Regions from separate parts of the Streptomyces sp. NPDC101160 genome, predicted to be linked through region 2. Evidence: predicted binding sites of a transcription regulator. Region 2 holds the regulator's gene; each other region holds the start of a gene.
The links. Region 2 encodes HrcA, which represses chaperone genes, less so after heat shock. Its sites were predicted from a motif close to TTNGCACTCNGNNNNNCNGAGTGCNAA; they were not measured.

Region 1 (9,646 bases), on a different contig from region 2:
GAAAAAGAAGAGCATTCCGCTCGGTGCGGGTGGCCGGCGCCGCCCTGCTCGTCGCCGCGCTGGGCTCCGCCTGCGCCGGGTCGGGCGGCGACGACACCCCCGTACCGGCGAAGGAGCCCAAGCCGGCCGCCGGACAGCAGGTCGCGGGCGAGCAGGCGGCCGGCAAGCAGGCCGGAGGCAAGGCCGCGGTGAGGCAGGGCCCGGCCGGCGCGCTCGACGCGTACGTGGAGCGGGTGCGCGCGGCGCGGGCCGCGCGCGTGGCCGCGGCCAAGAAGTGGGGCCTGGCCAAGCCGCCGCTCGACGCGCCCGAGCCGCCCGCGGTCAAGCCGGAGATCACCACCCGCAAGGGATTCGAGACCGACGGCGAGGACCTGCCACCGGTCTTCACGACCGTGCCGACCAAGCAGAAGATCGTCTTCCTGACGATCGACGACGGCGCCGAGAAGGACCCCGACCTGCTGCGCATGATGAGCGACCTGAAGATCCCGTACAGCGCCTTCCTCAGCAACTACCTGGTGAAGGACGACTACGGCTACTTCAGGAAGATGCAGGCCTCCGGGGTCTCGCTCCACAACCACACGCTCACCCACCCCTATCTGCCCGGTCTCGACTACGACGACCAGAAGAAGCAGATCTGCGGGATGCAGGACATCGTCCAGAAGCAGTTCGGCAAGCGGCCCCGGCTCTTCCGCCCGCCGTACGGCAACTACAACGAGGACACCCTGACGGCGGCCAAGTCGTGCGGCGTGAAGGCGGTCCCGCTGTGGGCGGAGGAGGCGTTCCCCGACCACATGGAGTGGCGCGAGTGGGACCGGGACCTGCACCCCGGCGACATCATCCTCACGCACTTCCGGGGCAAGGAGGACTGGAAGGGCACCATGCCGGACATGATCCGACGGGTGATGAAGACCGTGACGGACAAGGGGTACGCGGTGGCGAAGCTCGAGGACTACGTGTGAGCCGGGCGCGCCGGCTCACCGCCGCCCTGGCCCTGGCCGGCGCGCTGTTCGCCCTCCCGGCCTGCGCCTCCTCGGTCGACCCGATCGAACGGCTCGGCCGCAAGGCGGCCGAGAAGGTCACCCCGCATCCGCGCCCGCGTCCCCATCCGCACCCGAGGCCGGTGGTGGTGCGCGATCCTTCGGCGCCTCCCGCACCCGCCGTACCCGCAGCGTCCGTCGTACCCGCAGCGTCCGTCGTGCCTGCAGCGCCCGTCGTACCTCTCGCACGGAACCACGGAATCCGTCCGGGCGTTCCCCCTTCACGAGCGACGGAGCACGCCACGGGGTCGTGAATTGGCACTCCGCTTGACCGAGTGCTAATCGCGGTCATAGTCTCGGCTCTGGCACTCCCCGCAGGAGAGTGCCAACACAGCGACGGGCAGGTCCGGCACCCGCGACGACGGATCCACCTGGTCGCCACCTCAGACAGTTAACCCCGTGAGATCTCCGAAGGGGGAGGTCGGATCGTGACGACCACCAGCTCCAAGGTTGCCATCAAGCCGCTCGAGGACCGCATCGTGGTCCAGCCGCTCGACGCCGAGCAGACCACCGCCTCTGGCCTGGTCATCCCGGACACTGCGAAGGAGAAGCCCCAGGAGGGCGCCGTCCTCGCCGTGGGTCCGGGCCGCTTCGAGAACGGCGAGCGCCTTCCGCTCGACGTGAAGGTCGGCGACGTCGTGCTCTACAGCAAGTACGGCGGCACCGAGGTGAAGTACAACGGCGAGGAGTACCTCGTCCTCTCGGCTCGCGACGTTCTCGCGATCATCGAGAAGTAAGTCACCGAGGACCATCCAAGGCACCTCACCGATGCTTTGAGCTGCGCCCCCGACCCCCTCGATTCCCGCGGGCGTCGTGGGGCGCAGTTTCGTTACAACGATTTCCGAGAGGGCTGAACCGCTCCCATGGCGAAGATCCTGAAGTTCGACGAGGACGCCCGTCGCGCCCTTGAGCGCGGCGTCAACAAGCTGGCCGACACGGTGAAGGTGACGATCGGCCCCAAGGGCCGCAACGTCGTCATCGACAAGAAGTTCGGCGCCCCCACCATCACCAACGACGGCGTCACCATCGCCCGCGAGGTCGAGCTCGAGGACCCGTACGAGAACCTCGGCGCCCAGCTCGTGAAGGAGGTGGCGACCAAGACCAACGACATCGCGGGTGACGGCACCACCACCGCCACCGTGCTCGCCCAGGCCCTGGTCCGCGAGGGTCTGCGCAACGTCGCCGCCGGCGCCTCCCCGGCCGCCCTGAAGAAGGGCATCGACGCCGCCGTCAAGGCCGTCTCCGACGAGCTGCTCGCGACCGCGCGCCCGATCGACGACAAGGCCGACATCGCCGCCGTCGCCGCGCTCTCCGCGCAGGACCAGCAGGTCGGCGAGCTCATCGCCGAGGCCATGGACAAGGTCGGCAAGGACGGTGTCATCACCGTCGAGGAGTCCAACACCTTCGGCCTGGAGCTCGACTTCACCGAGGGCATGGCCTTCGACAAGGGCTACCTCTCCCCGTACATGGTGACCGACCAGGAGCGTATGGAGGCCGTCCTCGACGACCCGTACATCCTGATCAACCAGGGCAAGATCTCCTCCATCCAGGACCTCCTGCCGCTGCTCGAGAAGGTCATCCAGTCCGGTGGCTCCAAGCCGCTGCTGATCATCGCCGAGGACGTCGAGGGCGAGGCCCTCTCCACCCTCGTCGTCAACAAGATCCGCGGCACCTTCAACGCCGTCGCTGTCAAGGCGCCCGGCTTCGGTGACCGCCGCAAGGCGATGCTCCAGGACATGGCCGTCCTCACCGGCGCCACCGTCATCTCCGAGGAGGTCGGCCTCAAGCTCGACCAGGCCGGTCTGGACGTGCTGGGCACCGCCCGCCGCGTGACCGTCTCCAAGGACGACACCACCATCGTCGACGGCGCCGGCTCCTCCGAGGACGTCGCGGGCCGCGTCAACCAGATCAAGGCCGAGATCGACGCCACCGACTCCGACTGGGACCGCGAGAAGCTCCAGGAGCGCCTCGCGAAGCTGGCCGGCGGCGTGTGCGTGATCAAGGTCGGCGCCGCCACCGAGGTGGAGCTGAAGGAGAAGAAGCACCGTCTGGAGGACGCCATCTCCGCGACCCGCGCCGCGGTCGAGGAGGGCATCGTCTCCGGTGGTGGCTCCGCGCTCGTCCACGCCGTCAAGGTCCTCGAGGGCAACCTCGACAAGACCGGCGACGAGGCCACCGGTGTCGCCGTCGTCCGCCGCGCCGCCGTCGAGCCGCTGCGCTGGATCGCCGAGAACGCCGGCCTCGAGGGCTACGTCATCACCTCGAAGGTGGCGGAGCTCGAGAAGGGCAACGGCTTCAACGCCGCCACCGGCGAGTACGGCGACCTGGTCAAGGCCGGCGTCATCGACCCGGTCAAGGTGACGCGCTCCGCCCTGGAGAACGCCGCCTCCATCGCCTCCCTGCTGCTCACCACCGAGACCCTCGTGGTGGAGAAGAAGGAAGAGGAGCCGGCGGACGCGGGCCACGGCCACGGTCACGGCCACTCCCACTGAGGTCACTGACACCGGTCACTGACACCGGTCGTTGACACCTGAGTGTCACGAGGCCCGGTACTCCCGTCGCGGGAGTACCGGGCCTCGGCGCGTTTCCGACTTCCTTACGCCTCGGCTTCCTCACGCCTCGACCGCGCCGAGCATCCCCATCAGCCCGAGCAGGTCGTACTGCCACCACCCCTCGACGATCTTCCCGTCCTCCCGGCAGCGGTAGACGGTCATCCCGGTCATGGCCACCGTCATGCCCGTGGGCTGGAGCCCCATGAAGTCGCCGGTGTGGGTCGCGTTCCAGGTCCAGCGCGTGCACACCCGGTCGCCCTCGGCGATCTGGTCGTTGATCTCGAAATCGAAGTCGAAGCCCTGCCGCCACATCTCGGCCTCGCGCCGCAGCGCGTCCATGCCGATGGTGTCCTGCTCGTTGTTGGGGTCGTGGTCGTGGTACGACTCCGCGACCACCTCGTCGAGCGGCGGCATCTCTCCCTCGGCCCCGAGCAGCTCGAAGAGACGGCGGCAGTTGGCCTTGTAGAGGGCCTCGTCCCGGACGACGTCCAGGTCGGTGAAGGTGGGCATCTCGTCGCAGAGCGCGACCATCTCCTTGAAGATCCGGTCCGTCTCGGGGAGCTGCGAATTGCGCATGGCCACGTCGTACGAGGGGAACTCGACGATCTCCACGACATGGGAGGAGTCGGAGCGGTCCTTGCCGACGATGCTGTGGGTGGCGGTGCGCTTGCCCTTGGTCGTTTCGACCCACTGGTCCATCAGCCGGTTCAGGTCTTCCGCCCGGCTGGTCTTGAGATCGATGATCTGTACGAAGGTCATGGCGCCTCCCGGGGACGTCTCCCGGACCCGCTGGAACTCTTCCATTTTAGGCCCCGGCGGCCGCGGCGCCCTGGCAGCATGGGCGCCATGGAGCGGGGCGCGGGGGAGCGGCCGGTCACGGTCGACAACAAGAACGGCATCGTCGTCATCGGCGACGGCAACCGGGTCGTGGTCGGGGCCGTGCCCGTCGTCCGGTCGGGCTACTGGGAACAGGTTCGCCGCATCGCACCGGCCGAACTCCCGGACAGGAAAGCGGAGTTGGCGGAGCTGGCCGCCTTCTGCCGCGCGGAGCCCGGATACTTGTGGTGGCGGGCGGACGCATGGGCGGGGAAGACCGCGCTGCTCTCGTGGTTCGCGCTGAACCCGCCCCCCGGGGTGCGGATCGTCCCCTTCTTCGTCACGGCCCGCTGGGCCGGCCAGAACGACTCCGTCGCATACGTGGACGTGGTCCTGGAACAGCTCGCGGAACTGACGGGCGAGCCACTTCCCGCCCTGCTCACCGCTGCCACCAGGGAAGCCCATCTGCTGCGTCTGCACGCCTCGGCCGCCCGCGCCTGCGCCGAGCGCGGCGAGCGCCTGGTCCTCCTCGTCGACGGCCTCGACGAGGACCGGGGCGTCACCACCGGCCCGGACACCCACTCCATCGCGGCCCTGCTCCCGTCCGACGCGCACGTGATCGTCTCCGGCCGGCTGAACCCGCCGCTCCCGCCGGACGTCCCCGACGACCACCCGCTGCGCGACCCCGCGGTCGTACGGATCCTCGCCCCGTCCCCGCAGGCCAGGGCGATCAGGTTCGAGGCCGAACGCGAACTGAAGCGACTCCTCGCGGCCGACGGACTTCCGTACGACCTCCTCGCCCTGCTCACGGCGGCGGGCGGCGGCCTGACGGCGGACGACCTCGCGGAGCTGACCGGCGAAGAGCGGTACGAGATCAGGGACGTGCTGCGGACGGGTCCCGGCCGGACCTTCGCCCTGCGCGGCGACGCCTACCTGCTCGGTCACGAGGAACTGGCGGCGGCGGCCCGGGAGATGCTGGGGGAAGCCGCGCTGGACCGGTGGCGCGATGTGCTGCACTACTGGGCGGAGAACTGGCGGGACCGGGGCTGGCCCGAGCGGACGCCCGCCTATCTGCTGCACGGATACGTCCCGATGCTGCGGATGGCAGGTGACGTGGACCGGATGGTCACGTGCGCGCTGGACGAGGCGCGGCACGACCGGCTCGTGGAGGTGACCGGCGGCGTCGGCGCGCCCCTGGGCGAGGTGCGCACGGCAGGCGAGGCGGTGCTCGAAGGCGCCGAACCGGCGGGGCTCCTCACGACGATGCTGCGACTAGCGGTCCGGCGTGCCGATCTGCTCCGCGGCTCCTTCGTCCCGGACGCGCTGGCGGCGTCCTGGGCCGCCGCCGGGCAGCTGGACCGGGCCCTGGCGCAGGTCCGTACGAGTGGCGGGCAGGCGTGGACGGGCGGGTTGTGCGCGGTCGCGAGACGGCTGCTGGCCGTCGGAGACCGGGAGCGCGCAGCCGAGCTCGTCGCGGAGATCGAGGCGATCACCTTCGGCTCGGGGAGCCGGGTCAAGCGCGACATGATGGTCCAGGAGCTCGTACCGCTGCTCCTGGAGGCGGGCGAGTTCTCCCGGGCGGAGCGAGCGGTCCGCACCCTTGAGAAGGACCACGACCGGATCGACCCGCTGCTGGCCCTGGTGGACGCGCTCTGTGCGGCGGAGGAGTTCGACAAAGCCATCGAGATCGTGAACGACGAGGACGACGACCGTCTGTACCTCCGGGCCGTGGACCGGGTGATCCGGGGACTGCTCGCGGCGGGTCACGCGGAGGAGGCGGTTCAGTCGCTCAGGGAGGTGGCCGAGGACGCCGAGGAGATGGGGATCGCCGTTCTCCTCGACGGCTCGCGGGCCCTGCGGGACGCCGGGTACGAGGCGTGGGGGGCCGCACTGCGGGCCATGGCGCTCCGGGCCTTCGACGCCGGGGTCGACGCGCGGTCGCGCGAGACGGTCCGGGCGCTGGTGGCCGTGGGGGAGTACGAGCGCCTCGACCGGTGGCTCGGCTGGAGCGAGCAGGGGCTGACGGAATGGGGAGTCGAGCTGGCCCGGGGCGGTGCCTGGGACCTGGCACGCAGGGTCGCCGCCGGGACCACGGAGCCGCAGACCGGCTGGATCACGCACGCCCTCGTCGAGACGGCCTTCGACATGGGGTGTCTGGACGAGGTGGAAGCGACGCTGGAGGCGGAGGGCACCTACGCCGAGGAGTGGGACTGGGAGCGGCTCGCGAAGGCACGCCTGCGCGCGGGCGAGCTCGACAAGGTCGGGGCGCTCATCAGTGCCGGGGACGACCTGTGGGACGAGGTGATCGCGGAGTACGCACGGACGCTGTGCCACGCGGGGCGGCGGGAACAGGCGACGGCGCTGAGGGAGAACCGCCTGCTCGGCCCCTTGGCCGACATCGGCATCGCGGACGCCCACCTCGACGCGGGGGAGCGGTCCGCCGCGGTCGAGCTGCTCACCTCGGCGGAACGCGCGCTGCGGCGATCCGGGCCGAAGTCCATGACGGCCGTCCTGCTGGCGGTGGTCGAGGGCCTGGCCCGGGTCGGAGGGCAGGAGGCGACGGCGCGGGCGCTCCTCGCGGACGTGGAGCGGTACGGCACGGCTGTGGACGTCTCCCGCCTGCTGCCCGCCCTCGTGGCCACGGGGCAGCTCGACCGGGCGGAGGAGCTGGCCAGGAGCCTGGGGGACGACCTGGACCGGGGGAAGGCGCTGGAGAAGGTGGTCGTCGCCCGTGCCGCCGAGGGTGCGTACGAGGCCGTGGTGCGGCTGGTCGAAGGCCATTGGCCTCCCTACGGCTTCCTCTTCGCGACCGCAGTGCGCGAGCTGGTGAACGCCCGGGCCTGGCCGTACGTCGTGCCGTTGCTGCGCGCCCGGGGCCGGTCCGGGACGGCGGGGCCCTGCGCGGTGCTGGCGTGGAGGCTGGCCCGGGACGGCCACCTGGACGCGGCGGCCCAATGGCTCGACGAAGCCACGCGCCAGGCAGCCGCCGCCGAATTCGACGCGAGTGTGGTGCCGGAACTGGTCGGGGCCTGTTTCGCCCTGGGGCGGAGGGAGGAGGCGTGGGAGCGCCTGCGGCGGGCCAGGGCGCAGGTCAACGGCCCGTACCGGTCGTTCCAGGCGGCCCACATCGCCCGTGCCCTCGTCCTGCTCGGCGCGTATGACGCGGCGGTCGACTACGCCCGCGAGGTGGCGCCGGAGAATGCGACGGACCTGCTGCTCTCCGTCGCCGGGGATCTCGTGGCGGCGGACGAGTACGACCGGGCGGCCGAGATCCTGGCCGGGCTGCACTCCGAGGGGTACCGCTGCGCGAGTGTCTACGCCGACCTCGCCCGCGCCCACACCGACCCCGCTCGGGCGCGCGCGTACACCGCCCTCGCCCTGCACGTGGGGGGCTGGTACGACGTCCTGCCCGCCGTCTTCCGCTGTGAGCCCGACGCCCTGCCGCTCGTTCTCGCCGAGGCCGACCGGCTACGCCGAGCGCTGCAGATCTGACGCCCGCACCTCCTCCGCGAACGGCTCGCCCCGCCCGTACCGCGCCACCTCGTCGAGCGCCTGGTCGGCCATCCGGTGCAGCTCGTTGCCGAGCGAGCCGGCGACGTGCGGGGTGAGCAGCACGTTGGGCAGCTCCCACAACGGGGAGTCCGGCGCGGGCGGTTCGGGGTCCGTCACGTCGAGGACCGCGTGCAGGCGGCCGCTCACCAGGTGCGGCAGCAGCGCGTCCTCGTCGACCAGTGAGCCGCGCGCGGTGTTGATCAGGGTCGCGCCGTCGGGCATCGCGGCGAGCTGGGCCGCGCCGATCATGCGGTACGTGGCGGGGAGCTGGGGCGCGTGGACGGAGACGACGCTGCTGCGGGCGCACAGCTCGTCGAGGGCGACGAGCTCGACGCCGGGCGGGGGCGTGGTGACGTACGGGTCGTAGAGCAGGACGTCGAGGTCGAAGGGGCGCAGCAGGTCGAGGACCCGGCGGCCGATGCGAGAGGCGCCGACGATGCCGACGGTGCGGCGGTAGTTGCCCCAGGTGGCGGACTCCGCCAGCCAGGCGTGGTCGGTGCGCAGTTCGGCGTACCGCTGCGCCGAGCGGAGGACCTGCTTTCCGGCGATGAGGATCGCGGCGAGGGTGTACTCGGCGACCGGCAGCGCGTTGGCGGCGGCGGCCGAGGTGACCCGGATGCCGCGTTCCCAGCACGCGTCGGTGATGTGGTGCTTGACCGAGCCGGCGGCGTGGACGACGGCCTTGAGGCGCGGGGCGCGGGCGAGGACGTCGGGGGTGAGCGGGGTCGCGCCCCAGCAGGTGAGGAGGAGTTCGGCCTCGGCGAGGGCGGCGGCGGCCTCGGGCGTGGGCGCGGTGAGGTCGTGGGCGACGAGGTGCGGGTCGGTGCGGGTGAGGGCGGCGAGGCGGGCGCGGTGGGTGTCGGTGAGGAGCCGTTCGGAGACGCCCGGGCCCATGGCCAGCAGGAGTCCGGGGCGGTTGTCAGTGGTGGGGTGCATGCTGGGAACTGCGCTCCTCACTTGACGCTGCCGGCGGTCAGACCCGCCTTCCAGTGGCGCTGGAGGGAGACGAAGGCGACGACGAGGGGGACGACGGCGAGCAGGGATCCGGTGACGACGAGGGGGTAGTAGCCGGGTTCGGCGTGGGCGTTGCTGTTCCACGCGTAGAGGCCGAGGCTCAGCGGGAAGAGCTTCTGGTCCGAGAGCATCACCAGGGGGAGGAAGAAGTTGTTCCAGATCGCGGTGAACTGGAAGAGGAAGACGGTCACGAAGCCCGGCATGATCATGCGCAGTCCGATGGACCAGAAGGTGCGCAGCTCGCCGGCCCCGTCGATACGGGCGGCTTCGAGAGCCTCGTTCGGGATGTAGCCGGCGCTGAAGACCCGCGCGAGGTAGACCCCGAAGGGGTTGACGAGGACCGGGACGAGGACGGCCCAGTAGGTGTTGACGATGCCCACCTTGCTGGCGAGCAGGTACATGGGCAGGGCGAGCGCGGTGGTCGGGACGAGCACGCCCAGCAGGACGACGCCGAACAGCTGCTCCTTGCCCCGGAAGTCGTACTTGTCGAAGGCGTATCCGGCGGCGACGCTCACCAGCGAGCAGCCGAGGGCGCCCAGGACCGCGTAGAGGAGGCTGTTGAGGTACCAGTGGAAGTAGATGCCGTCGTTGTAGGCGGCGAGCCGGCTCAGGTTGCCGCCGAGGTCGAAGCCCTCGAAGGAGAAGGCGTCTCCGGCCAGGAGTCCGCCGGCGTCC
Region 2 (9,646 bases):
CGCGAGCGCGCCGCTCGGGTGGTCGCGGTCCTCGTGCAGCACGGCCGCGAAGTCGGCGCCCGCGAGCACCGCGGCGACCTGCTTGGACGTCATCAGCTCGGCGACCTCGGGGAAGCGGGTGCGGCGCGACTGCTTGCCGGCCTCGCGGGCGGTGGCCCGCCACTTGCCGAGCGCCTTCAGACCTCGGTCGCCCTTCCACTGCGTGATGCAGCGGGACGCGGCCCACGGCACGATCGCGTCGACGCCGGTCTCCGTCATGGTCTCGACGGCCAGTTCGCCGCGGTCGCCCTTGGGCAGGGCCTGGACGACGGTGATGCGGGGCGCGGGCTCCGGGTCCTCGTGGACAGCGGTGACCTCGACCGTCAGCTGGTCCTTGCCCTCGGCGGCGGCGACCACGCACTGCGCCCACACACCCCGCCCGTCGGTGAGCACCAGCTCCTCCCCCGCGCGCAGGCGCTTCACGGAGACGGCGTGCCGGCCCTCGGGCCCGTCGAGGAGGAACCCGCCGACGGCGGGGACGGCGTCGACGACGAAGACGGGTGCGGTCACGGGGTGCTCCTGTTGCTCGACCTGTTGCTCGGCCTGTTGCTCGGCCTGTTGCTTGATGTGCTGCCTGGCCTGTTGCTCGGCCCGGTGCCTGGCGTGGTGACGGCACCGAGGGCCGCGAGCTCTTCCGCGAGTTCCTCGGCGAGGACCTCGACGAGCCGCCCGGCCGGCAGCTCCCGGGCCAGCCGGTGGCCCTGCCCGGCCCACAGGGCCATGCCCTGCGGGTCCCCGGCGGTCGCGGCGGCCTTGCGCAACGGCGCCGTGAGGTGGTGCACCTCGGGGTACGCGGCGGGTGCGTACGGCCCGTGCTCGCGCATGAAACGGTTCACCAGGCCCCTGGCCGGCCGCCCCGAGAACGCCCGGGTCAGCTCGGTGTGCGTGAAGAGCGGATCGGTCAGGGCGCGCTTGTGCAGCGGATGCGCCCCGGACTCGGGGCAGACCAGGAAGGCGGTGCCGAGCTGGGCCGCGTCCGCGCCCGCCGCGAGCACGGCGGCGATCTGGCGGCCCCGCATGATCCCGCCGGTCGCGATGATCGGCAGCCGCACGGCCTCGCGGACCTCGGTCAGCAGCGGAAGCAGTCCGCGGCCGCTGCCGGCGCCGGGCAGGTCCGCCGGATCGTCCCGGTGGGTGCCCTGGTGCCCGCCGGCCTCCGTGCCCTGCACACAGATCGCGTCGGCCCCGGCCCGCTCGGCCGTCCGGGCCTCCTCGACGGAGGTGACGGTGACGATCGTGTACGTACCGACCCGGGCGAACGCGTGCAGCGCGTCGCGGTCCGGGCAGCCGAAGGTGAAGGAGACGACCGGCACGGGGTCGTCGAGCAGGATCGCCAGCTTGGCCTCGTAACCGTCGTCCCGGCCCTGCTCGGTGTCACCGAGCTCCGTCTCGTACCAGGTGGCCTCGCCGGCCAGCTGGTGCCGGTACACCTCGACGGCCGCCGGATCCGCGGACTGGCCGGCCGGCGGCATCAACAGGTTGACCCCGAACGGCCGCGCGGTGAGCGCGCGCACCTGCTTGATCTCCTGGTAGAGCCCGCCCGCGGTCTTGTACCCGCCGGCCAGGAAGCCCAGCGCGCCGGCCTCGCACACGGCACCGACGAGCTCGGGACAGGAGGCGCCACCCGCCATGGGGGCCTGCACGATCGGATGCCGAGAGAGATCGTTCAGAGCGGTGGACATGCAGGCATCGTGCCATGCCGGTGCGACGGCGCCGAATCGGTACGGCGGCGATACGCGAAGGGGCGGCCCGCACGAGGTGCGGGCCGCCCTTCAGTAGCGGCGTACCTGGGCTCAGCGCCCGTTGAACGCATCCTTCAAGCGCGAGAACAGCCCCTGCTGTCCTGGCTGGAACTGCCCCTGCGGGCGCTCCTCGCCGCGCAGCTTGGACAGCTCGCGCAGCAGCCGCTCCTGCTCCGCGTCGAGCTTCGTCGGGGTCTGCACCTCGACGTGGACGATGAGGTCGCCGCGTCCGTTGCCGCGCAGGTGGGTGATGCCACGGCCGTGCAGCGGGATCGACTGGCCGGACTGGGTGCCCGGGCGGATGTCGACGTCCTCGAGGCCGTCGAGCGTCTGCAGCTGCACCTTCGTGCCGAGCGCGGCCGCCGTCATCGGGATGGTGACCGTGCAGTGCAGGTCGTCGCCACGGCGCTGGAAGGTCTCGTGCGGGATCTCGTGGATCTCGACGTACAGGTCGCCGGCGGGGCCGCCGCCGGGGCCGACCTCGCCCTCTCCCGCGAGCTGGATGCGGGTGCCGTTGTCGACACCGGCCGGGATCTTGACCGTGAGCGTACGGCGGGACCGCACGCGGCCGTCGCCGGCGCACTCCGGGCACGGGGTCGGCACGACCGTGCCGAAGCCCTGGCACTGCGGGCAGGGGCGCGAGGTCATGACCTGGCCCAGGAAGGACCGGGTGACCTGCGAGACCTCACCGCGGCCACGGCACATGTCACACGTCTGCGCGGAGGTGCCGGGCGCGGCGCCCTCACCGGAGCAGGTGGTGCAGACGACGGCCGTGTCGACCTGGATGTCCTTGGTGGTGCCGAAGGCCGCCTCGTCGAGGGTGACCTCCAGGCGGATCATCGCGTCCTGGCCGCGCCGGGTGCGCGAGCGCGGGCCGCGCTGGGACGCCGTACCGAAGAAGGCGTCCATGATGTCCGAGAAGTTCCCGAAGCCGCCCGCGCCGAAGCCGCCGGCCCCGGCACCGCCGCCGGAGGCGGACAGCGGGTCGCCGCCGAGGTCGTAGACCTGCTTCTTCTGCGGGTCCGACAACACCTCGTAAGCGGCGTTGATCTCCTTGAACCGCTCCTGAGTCTTCGGGTCCGGGTTCACGTCCGGGTGAAGCTCACGGGCGAGCCGGCGGAAAGCCTTCTTGATCTCGTCCTGCGACGCGTCGCGGCGAACGCCGAGTACGGCGTAGTAGTCGGTGGCCACTTACGACTCCGCCAGGATCTGTCCGACGTAACGTGCCACTGCGCGTACCGCTCCCATCGTTCCGGGGTAATCCATGCGGGTCGGTCCGACCACGCCGAGTTTGGCGACTGCCTCGCCGCCGGAACCGTAGCCGACCGAGACGACCGACGTGGACGTCAGTCCCTCGTGGGCGTTCTCGTGCCCGATGCGTACGGTCATGCCCGACTCCTTGGCCTCGCCGAGCAGCTTGAGGAGCACGACCTGCTCCTCGAGTGCCTCCAGGACGGGCCTGATCGTCAGGGGGAAGTCGTGTCCGAAGCGGGTCAGATTGGCGGTGCCGCCGATCATGAGCCGCTCCTCCTGCTCCTCCACCAGGGTTTCGAGCAGGGTCGCGAGCACGGTCGACACCGTGCCGCGGTCCTCGCTGTCCTCGAAGGACTCCGGCAGGTCCTGCACCAGCTGCGGCACGTCCGCGAAGCGGCGGCCGACGACGCGGCTGTTGAGGCGGGCCCGCAGGTCGGCGAGGGAGGTCTCGCCGAAGGGCGCCGGGCAGTCGATCACGCGCTGCTCGACCCGGCCGGTGTCCGTGATGAGCACGAGCATCAGCCGGGCGGGGGCGAGCGACAGCAGTTCCACGTGCCGGACCGTCGAACGGGTCAGCGACGGGTACTGCACGACGGCGACCTGCCGGGTCAGCTGCGCGAGCAGCCGGACCGTGCGGCCGACGACGTCGTCGAGGTCGACGGCTCCGTCGAGGAAGTTGTGGATGGCGCGCCGCTCGGGGGTGGACAGCGGCTTGACGCCGGCCAGTCGGTCGACGAAGAGGCGGTAGCCCTTGTCGGTGGGGATGCGGCCGGCACTGGTGTGGGGCTGGGCGATGTAGCCCTCCTCCTCCAGGACCGCCATGTCGTTGCGCACGGTGGCGGGCGAGACCCCGAGCCGGTGCCGCTCGGTCAGCGCCTTGGAGCCGACGGGCTCCTCCGTCCCGACGTAGTCCTGGACGATGGCGCGCAGCACCTCGAGTCTGCGTTCGCTGAGCATCGCGCGCACCTCCAGCTGTCGATCCGGTTCCGGTTGCTCCGCTTTTGGCACTCGCCCTGTCCGAGTGCCAGGAAACCCCCGGCCAGTGTACGGCGGCGGACATCGCTCCTGGCAAGGAGGCGGGCTTGACGGCGACGCAACGGTTAGCGTCTCGCCATGGAAACGGACTGGGAAGCGTACGGCTGGGAGCGGCTCGGCGAGGGCGTGGGGCGCCGCCGGCTGCCGGGCTGGGACGCCACGGTGGGCCTGGTGACCGGGCGGGACGCGGTGCTGCTGTACGACACGGGCGCCACGCTCGCGCAGGGCGCCGAGATCCACGCGGATGTGGCGGCTCTCACGGGCGGCCGCAGGGTGACGCACATCGCACTCAGCCATCCGCACTTCGACCATGTGCTCGGCACGGCGGTCTTCGCCGGGGCCGAGGTGTTCGGCGCGGTGGGCGTGGACGCGCTGCTGCGGCGGGAGGCGGACGAGCTGCGCGCGGACTCGGTACGGCAGGGGGTGGACGAGGCGGTCGCGGCGGAGGCCGTCGAGGCGCTGGTGGCCCCGCGGCACACCGTCTCCGGCGAGTGGACCCTCGACCTCGGCGGCCGCCAGGTCCTCCTCGCGAACGTCGGCCCCGGCCACACGGGCCACGACCTGGCCCTTTTCGTACCCGGCGCCGCGGAGGTGGTCTTCTGCGGCGACCTCGTCGAGGAGTCCGGCGAACCCCAGGCGGGCCCGGACGCCATCCCCACCCGCTGGCCGGCCGCCCTCGACCGGCTGCTCTCACTGGGCGGCGAGGAGGCGGTGTACGTGCCGGGGCACGGCGCGGTGGTGGACGCGGCGTTCGTACGACGCCAGCGCGATGAACTGGCACGCCGCTTCGAGGTGTCGTAGCGTCCCCCAAATGCGCAGCTACAACCCGGACCTGACACCTCCTTGGAAGAAATCGGCCCCCGTGCCGGAGGTCCCGGCGGACCGTGACCTCGTCGTCGAGGAGGTCACGACCGGGTTCTGCGGTGCCGTGATCCGCTGCGAGGCGGGCACGGTGACGCTGGAGGACCGCTTCGGCAAGCACCGGGTCTTCCCTCTGGAACCGCGCGGCTTCCTCCTGGAGGGCCGGGTCGTCACCCTGGTCCGCCCCTCCTCGGGCGGCCCGGCGCGCCCCACCCGTACCGCCTCCGGCTCGATCGCCGTCCCGGGCGCCCGGGCCCGGGTCGCCAGGGCGGGCCGGATCTACGTCGAGGGCCGCCACGACGCCGAGCTGGTGGAGCGCGTCTGGGGCGACGACCTGCGGATCGAGGGCGTCGTCGTCGAGTACCTGGAGGGTGTCGACGACCTGCCGGCCATCGTCGCCGACTTCGCCCCGGCCCCGGACGCCCGCCTCGGCGTCCTGGTCGACCACCTGGTCGAGGGCTCCAAGGAGTCCCGCATCGCCGCCCGGGTCTCCTCCCCCGACGTCCTCGTCGTCGGCCACCCCTACATCGACGTCTGGCAGGCCGTGAAGCCCGCCGCCCTCGGCATCCCGGCCTGGCCCACCGTCCCCCGCGGCCAGGACTGGAAGACCGGCGTCTGCCGCGCCCTCGGCTGGCCGGAGAACACGGGCGCGGCGTGGCAGCACATCCTGTCGCGGGTGCGCTCGTACAAGGACCTGGAGCCGGAGCTGCTGGGCCGGGTCGAGGAACTGATCGATTTCGTGACGGCGCCGTAGGGGGCGTCTGTCCGGCCCTCGCCGTTCCGTTGTGGGCAGTCGTTCCTCCCCCCCCAGACTCCGCCTGGGGGGACCCCCGGGCGGAACGGGTGGGCACAACGGAACGGCGCCCGCCTGTCGCGCCTGGGCTCCCTGCGCGGCGGCGGTGCCGGCGCCCTAGTCCACCAGGTCCCGCACCACGGCGTCGGCCAGCAGCCGGCCCCGCAGCGTCAGCACCGCCCGCCCCGCCGCGTACGGCGCGGCGTCCAGCAGGCCGTCCGCCAGCGCCCGCTCCGCCGCCGCCAGGCCCGCCGGCTTCAGCAGTCCCAGCTCGACGCCCTCCCGCAGCCGCAGCTCGAGGAGCACCCGCTCCACGCGCCGGTCCTCGTCCGACAGGACCTCGCGCCCGGCCCCCGGCGACCTGCCGGAGCCCAGCGCCGCCGCGTACGCGCCCGGGTGCTTCACGTTCCACCAGCGGACGCCGCCGACGTGGCTGTGGGCGCCCGGTCCGGCGCCCCACCAGTCGGCACCGCGCCAGTAGAGCTCGTTGTGGAGGCAGCGGCCGGCGTCGGAGGTGGCCCAGTTGGAGACCTCGTACCACTGGAAGCCCGCTCCGGAGAGCACGTCCTCCGCCATCAGGTACCGGTCGGCGTGGGCGTCGTCGTCCGTCATGGGTATCTCGCCGCGCCGGATGCGCCGGGCCAGCTGGGTGCCCTCCTCGACGATCAGCGCGTAGGCGCTGATGTGGTCGGGTCCGGCGCCGATCGCCGCGTCGAGGGAGGCCCGCCAGTCGTCGTCGGACTCGCCGGGCGTGCCGTAGATCAGGTCGAGGTTGACGTGCTCGAAGCCGGCGGCCCGCGCCTCCGCGACGCACGCCTCCGGCCGCCCGGGCGTATGGCTGCGGTCGAGGATCTTCAGCACGTGCTGCCGGGCGCTCTGCATGCCGAAGGAGATCCGGTTGAAGCCGCCCTCGCGCAGCGTGGCGAGATACGCGGGGTCGACGGACTCCGGGTTGGCCTCCGTCGTCACCTCGGCGTCGTCGGCGAGCCCGAACTCGTCCCGGATCGCCCCGAGCATCGACACGAGGTCGCCCGCGTCGAGCAGCGTGGGCGTGCCGCCGCCGACGAAGACGGTCCGCACGGGGCGCGGGTCGTCGCCGAGGACCTTGCGGGCGAGCCGTATCTCCTCGGCGACCTGCCCGGCGTAGTTCTCCCGGGAGGCGAGCACGCCGCCGGCACCGCGCAGCTCGCTCGCGGTGTAGGTGTTGAAGTCGCAGTAACCGCACCGGGTGGCGCAGTACGGCACGTGCAGATAGAACCCGAGAGGTCGCTCCCCGGCGCCCTCAAGGGCGTGGGCGGGCAGCGCCCCGTCCTCGGGCATGGGCTCACCATCGGGCAGTACGGAAGGCATGAAGCCATTGTCCCGTACCGCCCGACATCTCCGCCGGGCCTGTGGATAACTCCTGAACCCGCAGGCCAGGGGCCTACGCCTCCCGCGCGCCCTCGTACATCTCGTCGATCAGGTGCTGGTAGGTCCGCTCCACCACCGGCCGCTTCATCTTCAGGCTCGGCGTGAGCTCGCCGTGCTCGACGTCCAGGTCGCGCGGCAGCAGGCGGAACTTCTTGATCGTCTGCCAGCGCTGGAGGCCCTCGTTGAGGCGGCCGACGTAGCCCTCGATGAGCTTCTCGACCTGCGGGGCGGCGACGACCTCGGCGTACGACTTGCCGCCGAGCTCGTGCTCGGCGGCCCAGCCCTGGATGGCGGGCTCGTCGAGGGCGATGAGCGCGGTGCAGTAGTTGCGGTCGGCGCCGAGCACCACGATGTTGGAGACGAACGGGCAGACGGCCTTGAACTGGCCCTCGATCTCCGTCGGGGCGATGTACTTGCCGCCGGAGGTCTTGAAGAGGTCCTTCTTGCGGTCGGTGATGCGCAGGTAGCCGTCGGCGGACAGCTCGCCGATGTCGCCGGTGTGGAACCAGCCGTCCGACTCCAGGACCTCGGCGGTCTTCTCCGGCAGGCCGTGGTAGCCCTCCATGATGCCGGGGCTGCGCAGCAGGATCTCGCCGTCGTCGGCGATGCGGACCTCGGTGCCGGGCAGCGGCTTGCCGACGGTACCAGTGCGGTAGGCCTCGCCGGGGTTGACGAAGGAGGCGGCGGAGGACTCGGTGAGGCCGTAGCCCTCCAGGATGTGGATGCCGGCACCGGAGAAGAAGTAGCCGATCTCGGGGGCGAGCGCGACGGAGCCGGAGACGGCGGCGCGCAGCCGGCCGCCGAAGGCCTCGCGGAGCTTCTTGTAGACGAGCGCGTCGGCGACCTTGTGCTTGGCGGCGAGGCCGAAGGGCGCGGAGGCGGTGCCGGTGCGGCGGAAGTTGTCCTGGGTGACCTTGGCGTACTCGCGGGCGATGCCGGCCGCCCACTGGAAGATCTTGTACTTGGCCCCGCCGCCCTCGCGGGCCTTGGCGGCGACGCCGTTGTAGACCTTCTCGAAGATGCGCGGCACGGCGGCCATGTAGGTGGGCTGCACGATCGGCAGGTTCACGATGATCTTGTCGATGCGGCCGTCGACGGCGGTGACGTGGCCGACCTCGATCTGGCCCGAGGTGAGCACCTTGCCGAAGACGTGGGCGAGCGGCAGCCACAGGTACTGGACGTCGTCCTGGGTGACGAGGCCGGTGGCGGCGATGGCCTTGGCCATGTACGACCAGCTGTCGTGGCGCAGCCGGACGCCCTTCGGGCGGCCGGTGGTGCCGGAGGTGTAGATGAGGGTGGCGAGCTGCTCGCGGCTGATCGCCCCGACGCGCTCCTTGACGACCTCCGGGTGCTTCTCCAGGTACGCCTTGCCGCGCGCCTCCAGGTCGGCGAGGGTCAGCACCCACTCCTCGGAGGTGTCGGCGCCCTCGGCGTCGATGACGACGACGTGGTGGAGGTGGGGCAGGTCGGCGCGGCGCTCGACGGCCTTGGCGAGCTGGTCGGCGTTCTCGGCGATCAGCACGCGCGACTCGGAGTCGGAGAGGATGAAGGCCGACTCCTCGGCGTTGGTCTGCGGGTAGACCGTGGTGACGGCGGCGCCGGCGCACATGACGCCGAGGTCGGCGAGGATCCATTCGACGCGGGTGGCGGAGGCGAGTGCGACCCGCTCCTCCGGCTGGACGCCGAGATCGATGAGGCCGGCGGCGATGGCGTGGACGCGCTCGGCGGCCTGCGCCCAGCTGAGCGACTTCCACTCGTCGGGGCCCTGACCGGCGGCGGGGACCGGGTAGCGGTACGCCTCCGCGTCGGGGGTCCGCTCGACGCGCTCAAGGAAGAGCGCCGCGACGGACGGCGGCCGGTTCTCGATCAGGGTCTGGGTGTCGCTCACGACGTCCTCCGGGCGGCGGCGGTGCGGTCAGGCGGGGCGCAACTAGGCGTATCTAACTGGCGAGTAACCTTCAGGCGGCTTCAGAGTAGAGCGCGTTGGACTGGCGCGTAAGAGCTTGCATATAACGAACGGGTCTGCACGCCATCGGCGCGCAGACCCGTTCGTGTCGGCCTCGTGGTGACCTCGCGAGGGCCTGGTGGCGGCCTCGCGAGCACCTCGTCGGGGCGGGGCTCGGCTACTTCTTGGCCTTGCCCGCCGACTCGTCGCTGGACAGGACGGCGATGAAGGCTTCCTGCGGAACCTCCACCGAGCCGACCATCTTCATCCGCTTCTTGCCTTCCTTCTGCTTCTCGAGCAGCTTCCGCTTACGGGAGATGTCACCGCCGTAGCACTTGGCGAGGACGTCCTTGCGGATGGCGCGGATGGTCTCACGGGCGATGACCCGGGAGCCGATGGCGGCCTGGATGGGCACCTCGAACGCCTGCCGCGGGATGAGCTCGCGCAGCTTGGCGACGAGCCGCACACCGTACGCGTAGGCCGCGTCCTTGTGGGTGATCGCCGAGAAGGCGTCGACCTTGTCGCCGTGCAGCAGGATGTCGACCTTGACCAGGCTGGACGCCTGCT
Region 3 (9,646 bases), on a different contig from region 2:
TCCTCGATGCGGTGCTTGCGCTCCTTGAGCTCGACCTCGGTCGCGGCACCGGCCTTGATGACGGCGACGCCACCGGCGAGCTTCGCCAGGCGCTCCTGGAGCTTCTCGCGGTCGTAGTCCGAGTCGGAGTTCTCGATCTCGGCGCGGATCTGGTTCACGCGGCCCGCGACCTGCTCGCTGTCACCGGCACCGTCGACGATCGTCGTCTCGTCCTTGGTGATGACGACCTTGCGGGCGCGGCCCAGGAGGTCGAGACCGGCGTTCTCCAGCTTGAGGCCGACCTCCTCGGAGATGACCGTGCCGCCGGTGAGGATGGCGATGTCGTTCAGCATGGCCTTGCGACGGTCGCCGAAGCCCGGAGCCTTGACCGCGACGGACTTGAAGGTGCCTCGGATCTTGTTGACGACCAGGGTCGACAGGGCCTCGCCCTCGACGTCCTCGGCGATGATCAGCAGCGGCTTGCCCGACTGCATGACCTTCTCGAGGAGCGGGAGGAGGTCCTTCACGGAGGAGATCTTGGAGTTGACGATGAGGATGTACGGGTCCTCGAGCGCGGCCTCCATGCGCTCCATGTCGGTCGCGAAGTACGCCGAGATGTAGCCCTTGTCGAAGCGCATACCCTCGGTGAGCTCCAGCTCCAGACCGAAGGTCTGGGACTCCTCGACGGTGATGACGCCTTCCTTGCCGACCTTGTCCATGGCCTCGGCGATGAGCTCGCCGATCTGGGTGTCGGCGGCGGAGATGGAGGCGGTGGAGGCGATCTGCTCCTTCGTCTCGACCTCCTTCGCCTGGTCGAGCAGCGCGCCGGAGACGGCCTCGACGGCCTTCTCGATGCCGCGCTTGAGGGCCATCGGGTTGGCACCCGCGGCGACGTTGCGCAGGCCCTCGCGGACCAGCGCCTGGGCGAGAACGGTGGCGGTGGTCGTACCGTCGCCGGCGACGTCGTCCGTCTTCTTGGCGACTTCCTTGACCAGCTCGGCGCCGATCTTCTCGTACGGGTCCTCGAGCTCGATCTCCTTGGCGATGGAGACACCATCGTTGGTGATCGTGGGGGCACCCCACTTCTTCTCGAGGACGACGTTGCGGCCCTTCGGGCCGAGGGTGACCTTGACGGCGTCAGCGAGCTGGTTCATGCCGCGCTCGAGACCGCGCCGGGCCTCCTCGTCGAACGCGATGATCTTGGCCATGTGAAGTGGTCCTCCCGGACATGGGGTGGATAACGCTCCAGGACCGCGCCGACGCCCGCGACGGACGGCCGGCGCGTCCTCGTGGTTCCTTGCCCCACGCGGTCGGCGGCCTCGTCTGCCCGATCCTCGTAAGCACTCTCAGCGTGAGAGTGCTAACGCCAATGATTAGCACTCGCCCCATGCGAGTGCAAGCGACTACGGAGGATCGACCACCTCTCGGGCGCACAACCCGGCGCCCCGGTCCCGTACACGTACCCGCGTACGCCTGCCCGTACGCGCCCGTACACGTACCCGCACCCGCACCCGTACGCGCCCCCCGTACACACGTGCCCGTACGTGCCCGCGCACGCGCGAGGGGCCCGCATCCCGGTCAGGATGCGGGCCCCTCGACGGAAGTGCGTCGGTGGCCGATCGCGCCGCGCTCAGGCGGTGGCGAGCTTGACCATGTCCGCCTGCGGACCCTTCTGGCCCTGCGAGATCTCGAACTCGACCCGCTGCCCTTCTTCAAGGGTGCGGTAGCCGTCCATCTGGATCGCGCTGTAGTGGACGAAAACATCCGCACCACCGTCGACCGCGATGAAGCCGTAGCCCTTCTCCGCGTTGAACCACTTGACGGTGCCCTGAGCCATGCCTAACTCCCCTATTACTGGCCCTTGCGCGGATCCGCACTTCGCGGACCCGGGTCAGACCCTGCGCCGGAACGCGTCGACCGCGGCTGAATGTATCTGCCCAACTGCCCTCTGCAACAGGTCAATCGGACGAGAATTCTGGGCACGCCGGAAAGGGGAATTGGGGAGATTACGCTGAATTCCGGGGCAAGTCGGGCCCGGCAAAGTGCGCAGAAGGTACACAAGGCACGGGCACTTTGGCTGCTTCTTGTCGTGCCGAGGCGCATTCTCATATGCGGCTGGCATGCGCAGCGGAGGGGACTTCCCCAACTCTACCGCGCTCAACCATGCAGAATTGCCCCTTCCGCTTCTTGCTGCGGAAGGGGCAATTCAGGGAACTTCGGTACCCGCGGGTAGTACCGCGGGTAGTACCGCGGGGAGTACCGCGGGGAGTACCGCGGTCAAGGCTCAGCAGCCTCCGGCGACGGCCGGAATGATGGAGACACCGGCACCGTCCGGCGTGGCCGTCTCCAGGCCCTGCTCGAAGCGCACGTCGTCGTCGTTCACGTACACGTTGACGAAGCGGCGCAGCTTGCCCTGGTCGTCGAGGACGCGCGCGGCGATGCCCGCGTGGTTCTTCTCCAGGTCGGCGATGACCTCGGCGAGGGTCGCGCCCTCGGCGGCGACCTCGGACTGGCCACCGGTGTAGGTGCGGAGGATGGTGGGGATACGGACGTTCACGGCCATGTCGGTGCGTGCCTTCCTAAGAGCGGTCAGTGGGCCAGGCCGGCGTCGCGGAACGCGTCGAGGCTCGGGCGGATGGTGGCGGTCGCCTGAGAGGTGTCGGCCACGGCGTCCAGGGTCTTGAGTCCGTCACCCGTGTTGAGGACGACGGTGGTCTTCGACGGGTCGATGACGCCGTTCTCGACGAGCTTCCTCGTCACGCCGACGGTCACCCCGCCCGCGGTCTCGGCGAAGATGCCCTCGGTGCGGGCGAGCAGCTTGATGGCGTCGACGACCTGCTCGTCGTCGACGTCCTCCACGGCGCCGCCGGTCCGGCGGGCGATGTCGAGCACGTACGGGCCGTCGGCCGGGTTGCCGATGGCGAGCGACTTGGCGATGGTGTTCGGCTTCTGCGGGCGTACGACGTCGTGGCCGGCCTTGAAGGCGGCGGAGACCGGGGAGCAGCCCTCGGCCTGGGCGCCGAAGATCTTGTACGGCTTGTCCTCGACCAGACCCAGCTTGATGAGCTCCTGCAGACCCTTGTCGATCTTGGTGAGCTGGGAGCCGGAGGCGATCGGGATGACCAGCTGGTCCGGGATGACCCAGCCGAGCTGCTCGCAGATCTCGTACGCGAGCGTCTTGGAGCCCTCGCCGTAGTACGGGCGGAGGTTGACGTTCACGAAGCCCCAGCCCTCGCCGAGCGGGTCGCCGATGAGTTCCGAGCAGAAGCGGTTGACGTCGTCGTAGTTGCCCTCGATGGCGACGAGGTCGCCGCCGTAGACACCGGCCATGACGACCTTGCCCTGCTCCAGGTCGTGCGGGATGAACACGCAGGAGCGGAAGCCGGCCCGGGCGGCGGCGGCGCCGACGGCGCCGGCCAGGTTGCCGGTGGAGGAGCAGGAGAGGGTGGTGAAGCCGAAGGCGCGGGCGGCCTCGATGGCCTGGGCGACGACCCGGTCCTTGAAGGAGTGGGTCGGGTTGCCTGAGTCGTCCTTGACGAACAGCTTGCCGGGCTCGACGCCGAGCTCGCGGGCCAGGTTGTCGGCCTGGACGAGCGGGGTCCAGCCGGGGTTCAGGTTCGGCTTCTCGGCGACGTCGGCCGGGACGGGCAGGAGCGGGGCGTAGCGCCACACGTTGGCCGGGCCGGCCTCGATGCGCTTGCGCAGCTCTTCGGGGTCGCCGGTCGGCAGGTCGTAGGCCACTTCGAGGGGGCCGAAGCACAGCTCGCAGGCGAAGATCGGGCCGAGCGGGAAGGTCTCGCCGCATTCGCGACAGGAGAGGCCGGATGCGGGACCGAGGTCGACGGAGGTGGTCGCGGATGCGACGGTCTGAACAGCCATGGAGGCGAGGCCCTTTCTCCTCATCTTCCTCATGACGCATTTCGCCATGAGACGGATTTGGCACCTTCCCTAGCCGGGGGCCTCGCTGGGCGAGACAAACCGACTGGAGGGTTGCCGGGGCTTCAACGGGCCGTATCCCTCTGCCCCTCTGGATGAGCGGTATTCGATTGTGGATCGCGGTCGGCACCCCGACATGCATCGGGGATCCGCGTTGTTCAAGACTGTAACCGAAGCCTTCGGAGCCTGAGAGGGTCGTCCGATCCGCGAGATGGAGATCACGTTGCTGGAAGAAGTGGAGCGCTGGCTCGCCCGGCGGTCCTGGTCCGTGGCCGACCGTCCGCTGGAGCGGATCCTCGCCGCCAAGCGCGGTACGAAGGTGAGCGTCGTGCTGCCCGCGCTGAACGAGGAGGCGACGGTCGGCACGATCGTCTCGGTGATCCGCCGCGAGCTGATGACGGAGGCGGTGCCGCTGGTGGACGAGCTGGTGGTGGTCGACTCGGGCTCCACCGACCGTACGGCCCAGGTGGCCGCCGCGGCCGGCGCGCGGGTGGTGGCGCGCGACGCGATCCTGCCCCGGATACCGGCGCTGCCGGGCAAGGGCGAGGTCCTGTGGCGGTCACTGATGGTCACGAGCGGGGACGTGGTCTGCTTCGTGGACGCGGACCTCAGGGACTTCTCGGCGGACTTCGTCTCCGGCATCGTGGGGCCGCTCCTGACTGACCCGGACGTGGACTTCGTGAAGGCGATGTACGACCGCCCGCTCGGCGACGCTCCAGGTCAGGGCGGTCGGGTGACGGAGCTGGTGGCGCGTCCGCTGCTCAACCTGCACTGGCCGCAGCTCGCCGGCTTCGTCCAGCCGCTGGGCGGCGAGTACGCGGCGCGCCGCTCGCTGCTCGAACAGCTGCCGTTCCCCGTCGGTTACGGAGTGGAGCTGGGCCTGCTGGTGGACGCGCTGCACACCGTGGGCCTCGACGCGCTCGCACAGGTGGACGTGGGAGTGCGCAAGCACCGCCACCAGGACGGCCAGGCGCTGGGCCGGATGGCGGCGGCCATCTACCGCACGGCGCAGCTGCGGCTGTCGCGCGGACACCTCGTACGGCCGCGGCTCACGCAGTTCGAGCGGTCCGAGGAGGGGTTCACGCCTCGGACGTACGCGGTGGACACGGAGGAGCGGCCGCCGATGGCGGAGGTGGCGGAGTACGCGGAGCGCCGCCGCGTGGCGTGACGGCCCGCGTGCCACAGGGACCCACGACCGGACGCCGGGACCCACGGCGCGGCGCCGGAACCCACGGCGTGGCGCCGTCCGTCTCGATCCGTGAGCCTGCCGTCTCGAAAACGCACTGTCTTAAATCCGTACGTTTGAGCGTTTACAGGACGGGCTAGGTTCGCCATATGGCTTCTGTCCTCGTGGCATCGAACCGCGGCCCGGTCTCGTACACCGTCCGCCCCGACGGCTCACTGGACACCCGGCGGGGCGGCGGCGGCCTCGTCTCGGGGCTCAGCGCGGTGCCCTCGGGGCTGTGGGTGTGCGCGGCGCTCGGCGCCGGGGACCGCGAGGCGGTGCGGCGCGGGGTGGCCGAGCCGGGCGTGCGGATGCTCGACATCGACCCGGCCGTGTACGCCGACGCGTACAACGGCATCGCGAACTCGGTGCTGTGGTTCCTCCACCACCACCTCTACGACATCCCGCGCGCGCCCGTCTTCGACGCCGCCTTCCGCCGCCGCTGGGAGTCCTACCGCGCCTACAACCGGGCCTTCGCCGAGGCGCTCGCACAGGCCGCGGACGAGGGCGCGGCGGTCCTGGTGCAGGACTACCACCTGGCGCTCGTGCCGGGGCAGCTGCGGGTGCTCCGGCCCGACCTGCGGATCGGACACTTCACGCACACCCCGTGGGCGGACCCGTGGTATCTGCGGATGCTGCCGGAGGACGTCCACGAGGAGCTGGTCGCGGGCATGCTCGGCGCCGACGAGGTCGGCTTCCACACCCGGGCCTGGGCGGACGCCTTCCTCGCCGATCCGCGCGTGGCGCGCTCGATCGGCGACACCCGGGTCCGTACGCACCCGCTCGGCGTGGACGGCGACGACCTGCGCGCGCTCGCGCACCGGCCCGAGGTCGACGAGCGGCTCGCCCGGCTCCGGGAGGAGGTCGGCCCGGGCCGGAAGACGATCGTCCGCGTCGACCGCACCGAGCTGTCCAAGAACATCCTGCGCGGCCTGCTCGCCTACCGCGAGCTGCTCACCACCCACCCCGAGTGGCGCGGCCGCGTCGTCCACCTCGCCTCCGCCTACCCCTCCCGCCAGGACCTGGAGGTCTACCGCTCCTACACCGCCTCGGTCAGGGAACTCGCCGAGGCGGTCAACGCCGAGTTCGGCACGGACGACTGGCAGCCCGTCGTCGTCTCCGTCCAGGACGACTTCACCCGCTCCCTCGCCGCCTACCGCCTCGCCGACGTCGCCCTGGTCAACCCCGTCCGCGACGGCATGAACCTGGTCGCCAAGGAGATCCCGGTCGTCTCCGACGCGGGCTGCGCACTGGTGCTCTCCCGGGAGGCGGGCGCGTACGAGGAGCTGCGCGCCGACGCCCTCACGGTCAACCCGTACGACGTGACGGAGACGGCCGAAGCCCTGCACGAGGCCCTCTCGATGCCGGCGCCGGAGCGCGCGGACCGCACGAAGCGGCTCGCCGCCGCGGCGACGGCGCTGCCGCCGCGGCAGTGGTTCCTGAACCAGCTGGACGCGCTGCGGGACCGGTAGGGCGGTCGGGCGACCGGCGTGCCCAGCGGTCCGGGCGCCCTGTGACGACACCGCTCCGACGAGGGGCCCCGGACCGGGGCCCCTCTGCCATGCCTCCGGCTCGCGGCGTCATGCCTCCAGCTCGCGGGCCAGGCCCGCCAGGAACTCCACCACCGCCGCCGGTCCCGCCACCGTGAGGTCGGCGCGGTCGGCGAGGTCGGGGACGGCCCGGGCCTCGGCGGCGGAGCAGACGAGGAGGCCGGGGGTGCCGTCGGAGCGGAGCTTCTCGACGGCGGCGTAGGCGGGCAGGTCGCCGAGGTCGTCGCCCGCGTAGAGGACGGAGGAGGCGCCGATCTCGCGGACGTAGTCGGCGAGGGCGACGCCCTTGTCCATGCCCGGGGGGCGCAGTTCGAGGACCAGGCGGCCGGGTTCGAGGACCAGGCCGTGGGCGGCGGCGAGGTCGGCGAGGGGGCCCTTGAGGGCCTCGAAGGCGCCGTCGGGGTCGGCTGCGCGGCGGGTGTGGACGGCGACCGCGCGGCCCTTCTCCTCGATCCAGATGCCCGGCCAGGCGCCGTGCCGGTCGAGGAAGCCGGGCAGCGCGGCGCGGACCGGGGCGACGCCCGGGTGCGGGGCGGCGGCGTGGACGGTGCCGGTGACGGCGTCCCAGCGCTCGGCGCCGTAGTGGCCGAGGACGACCAGGTGCTCGAGGCCGGGGACGCCGGCGAAGCCCCCGTACCGTACGGCCACTCCGGCGGGCCGGCCGGTGACCACGGCGACGGAGGCCACCCGCGGGGCGAGGGCGGCGAGCGCGGGCACGGCGCCGGGGTGGGCGCGGGCGCGCTCGGGGTCGGGGACGATCTCGGCGAGCGTCCCGTCGAAGTCGAGGGCCACGACGGCCTTCTCGGGCCGCGCGAGGAGCGCGGCGAGTCCGTCGCGGCCGGCGGCTGTGGTCGGGTGCGGAGGGCTGCTGACCATGCCCCCGACCCTACCCAGGGATGCCCGTCCCGTCAGCGGGGCGAAGCCGCGCCCGGACGGAGCCGCGCCCGGACGGAGACTCAGCGGCGCTCCGCGCGCTCGGCCCGCACCCGGCGCAGCCGGTTCACGGTCACCGGGTCGTGGGCGAGGGCGCGCGGGTCGTCGAGGAGGGCGTTGAGCAGCTGGTAGTAGCGGGTGGCGGAGAGGCCGAGCTGTTCGCGCACCGCTCGTTCCTTGGCGCCGGGGCCGGGCCAGGAGCGGCGCTCCATGGCCAGGACGGCCCGCTCCCGCTCGCCGAGCTCCCCGAGTTCACTGGTCATACCGACCAACTTATTCCGCGCCGCTCACTCCGCGCTCCATCCGATCTCACTCCGGGCTCACACCGGGCTCACTCCGCGCTCTCCGCCGTCGTCGCCTCGCGCGCGAGGCGGCCGAGGACCTCCGAGGGCTTGGCGCCCGGCTCGACCGCCTTGCCGATCTCCGCCTTGACGCTGCTGCTGACCTGCGCCCAGGACGTCTTGCCGACGGGCGGCAGCTGGGAGTCGGGCAGCGCCTCCAGGAACTCGCGCAGGGACGCGTGCTCCGGGGCGGACTGCATGGCGAGGGAGGCGGTGATGGTGGCGGGCAGCAGGTCGTTGTCGCCGGCGAAGCGCAGCACGTTCTCGTCGCTGAAGACGAAGTCGAGGAAGGCGCCGATCTCCTTGCGGTGGCCGTTCTGCTTGAAGCCCATGATCCAGTCGGCGACGCCCATGGTGGCCTTGGCCTTGCCGTCGCTGCCGGGCAGGGCGACCTTGCCGACCTTGATGCCCTGCTTCTCGGCCTCCTGCATGAGGGACGGGTGGCCGTTGAGCATGCCGACCTCGCCGCGCGAGAAGGCGGCGAAGGCCTCCTTGCGGTTGAGCTTGCCGGGGGCGACGGGGCCGGTGAGGCCCTCGCCGACGAGGTGGGTGCGCAGCCAGTCGAAGGTGCGGACGTTCGCCTCGGAGTCGATCTTGTAGCGGTCGGTGCCGTCGGTGTAGCCGCCGCCCCCGCTGAGCAGCCACATCATGGTCTCGGCCTGCGCCTCCTCGGGGCCGAGCGGCAGCGCGAAGGGGTAGGTGACGCCCTTCTTCCTCAGCTTCCCGGCGGCGGCCGCGAGCTCGTCCCAGGTGGTCGGCGGCTCGGCGACGCCGGCCTTCTCGAACAGCTCCTTGTTGTAGAAGAGCAGCCGGGTGGAGGCGACGAAGGGCATGCCGTACTGGGTGCGCTTGTACTCGCCGGCGGAGACCAGCGGGGCGAGGAAGTTGGCCTGCACGGGGATGGAGAGCAGCTCGTCGGCGGAGTAGAGCTTGCCGGCGGCCGCGTAGTCGGCGTAGGCGCCGATCTGCGCGAGGTCGGGGGCCTGGCCGGCCTTGACCAGCTCGGCGACCTTGCGGTCGACGTCGTTCCAGGACTCGATCTGGACCTGGACCTTCACGCCGGGGTTCTTCGCCTCGAAGGCGGCGACGAGGCCGGCCCAGTACTTCTTGGTGGAGTCGCCGCCGGTGAGGTCGTAGTCGGCGGCCACCAGCTTGAGGGTGACGTCGCCGTCGCCGCCGGTGAGGCTGGAGCAGCCGGTGAGGCCGGCCGTCAGGCCGAGTGCTCCGGCCGCCGCGGCCAGTCCCAGGAATCGTCGCCGCTGCACAGCCGTAACCCACCCTTTGCTCTTCGTCGAGGCAATGTTCGCCGCAAGTTTCTCCCGGGTAGCCGCCGGAGGTCTACACCACTCGCGTATCGCTTCTGCAACGCCGGGCCTCCCGGAACCCGGGATTTGTATCCGCGCGCAACAATCCTCCACAGTGGACTAGACCTTTCGATCCCTACACGCGAGACTGTTCCCGTGAGACACGTCATCGCCCTCGATGTGGGCGGCACCGGCATGAAGGCCGCCCTCGTCGGGGCGGACGGCACCCTGCTGCACGAGGCGCGGCGGGCCACCGGGCGCGAACGCGGCCCCGAGGCCGTCGTGGAGACGATCCTGGGCTTCGCCGAGGAGCTGCGCACGCTCGGCCAGGAGCGGTACGGCGAGCCCGCCGCGGCCGCCGGCGTCGCCGTGCCCGGC

Region 1: the regulator HrcA is predicted to act here: its motif matches at 1,293-1,319, upstream of groES (co-chaperone GroES).
Region 3: the regulator HrcA is predicted to act here: its motif matches at 1,353-1,379, upstream of groL (chaperonin GroEL).

The regions. Positions count from the first base shown of each region.
Region 1 covers NZ_JBIWPJ010000007.1:248,151-257,796, forward strand. Annotated here, with positions in the region: gene ACIRSU_RS23900 (polysaccharide deacetylase family protein) at 1-959, shown strand, start outside; gene groES (co-chaperone GroES) at 1,466-1,774, shown strand; gene groL (chaperonin GroEL) at 1,901-3,529, shown strand; gene ACIRSU_RS23915 (ester cyclase) at 3,650-4,348, opposite strand; gene ACIRSU_RS23920 (hypothetical protein) at 4,436-7,897, shown strand; gene ACIRSU_RS23925 (hydroxyacid dehydrogenase) at 7,874-8,893, opposite strand; gene ACIRSU_RS23930 (carbohydrate ABC transporter permease) at 8,911-9,646, opposite strand, start outside.
Region 2 covers NZ_JBIWPJ010000005.1:294,353-303,998, reverse strand. Annotated here, with positions in the region: gene ACIRSU_RS17640 (16S rRNA (uracil(1498)-N(3))-methyltransferase) at 1-549, opposite strand, end outside; gene ACIRSU_RS17635 (nitronate monooxygenase) at 546-1,721, opposite strand; gene dnaJ (molecular chaperone DnaJ) at 1,833-2,972, opposite strand; gene hrcA (heat-inducible transcriptional repressor HrcA) at 2,973-3,992, opposite strand; gene ACIRSU_RS17620 (MBL fold metallo-hydrolase) at 4,149-4,871, shown strand; gene ACIRSU_RS17615 (DUF3097 domain-containing protein) at 4,882-5,685, shown strand; gene hemW (radical SAM family heme chaperone HemW) at 5,842-7,074, opposite strand; gene ACIRSU_RS17605 (AMP-dependent synthetase/ligase) at 7,148-9,022, opposite strand; gene lepA (translation elongation factor 4) at 9,258-9,646, opposite strand, start outside.
Region 3 covers NZ_JBIWPJ010000011.1:189,378-199,023, forward strand. Annotated here, with positions in the region: gene groL (chaperonin GroEL) at 1-1,187, opposite strand, end outside; gene ACIRSU_RS32220 (cold-shock protein) at 1,610-1,816, opposite strand; gene ACIRSU_RS32225 (MoaD/ThiS family protein) at 2,264-2,542, opposite strand; gene thrC (threonine synthase) at 2,569-3,882, opposite strand; SAM riboswitch class I at 3,876-4,017, opposite strand; gene ACIRSU_RS32235 (glucosyl-3-phosphoglycerate synthase) at 4,139-5,083, shown strand; gene ACIRSU_RS32240 (trehalose-6-phosphate synthase) at 5,251-6,612, shown strand; gene otsB (trehalose-phosphatase) at 6,721-7,566, opposite strand; gene ACIRSU_RS32250 (DUF3263 domain-containing protein) at 7,647-7,886, opposite strand; gene ACIRSU_RS32255 (ABC transporter substrate-binding protein) at 7,955-9,229, opposite strand; gene ACIRSU_RS32260 (ROK family protein) at 9,425-9,646, shown strand, end outside.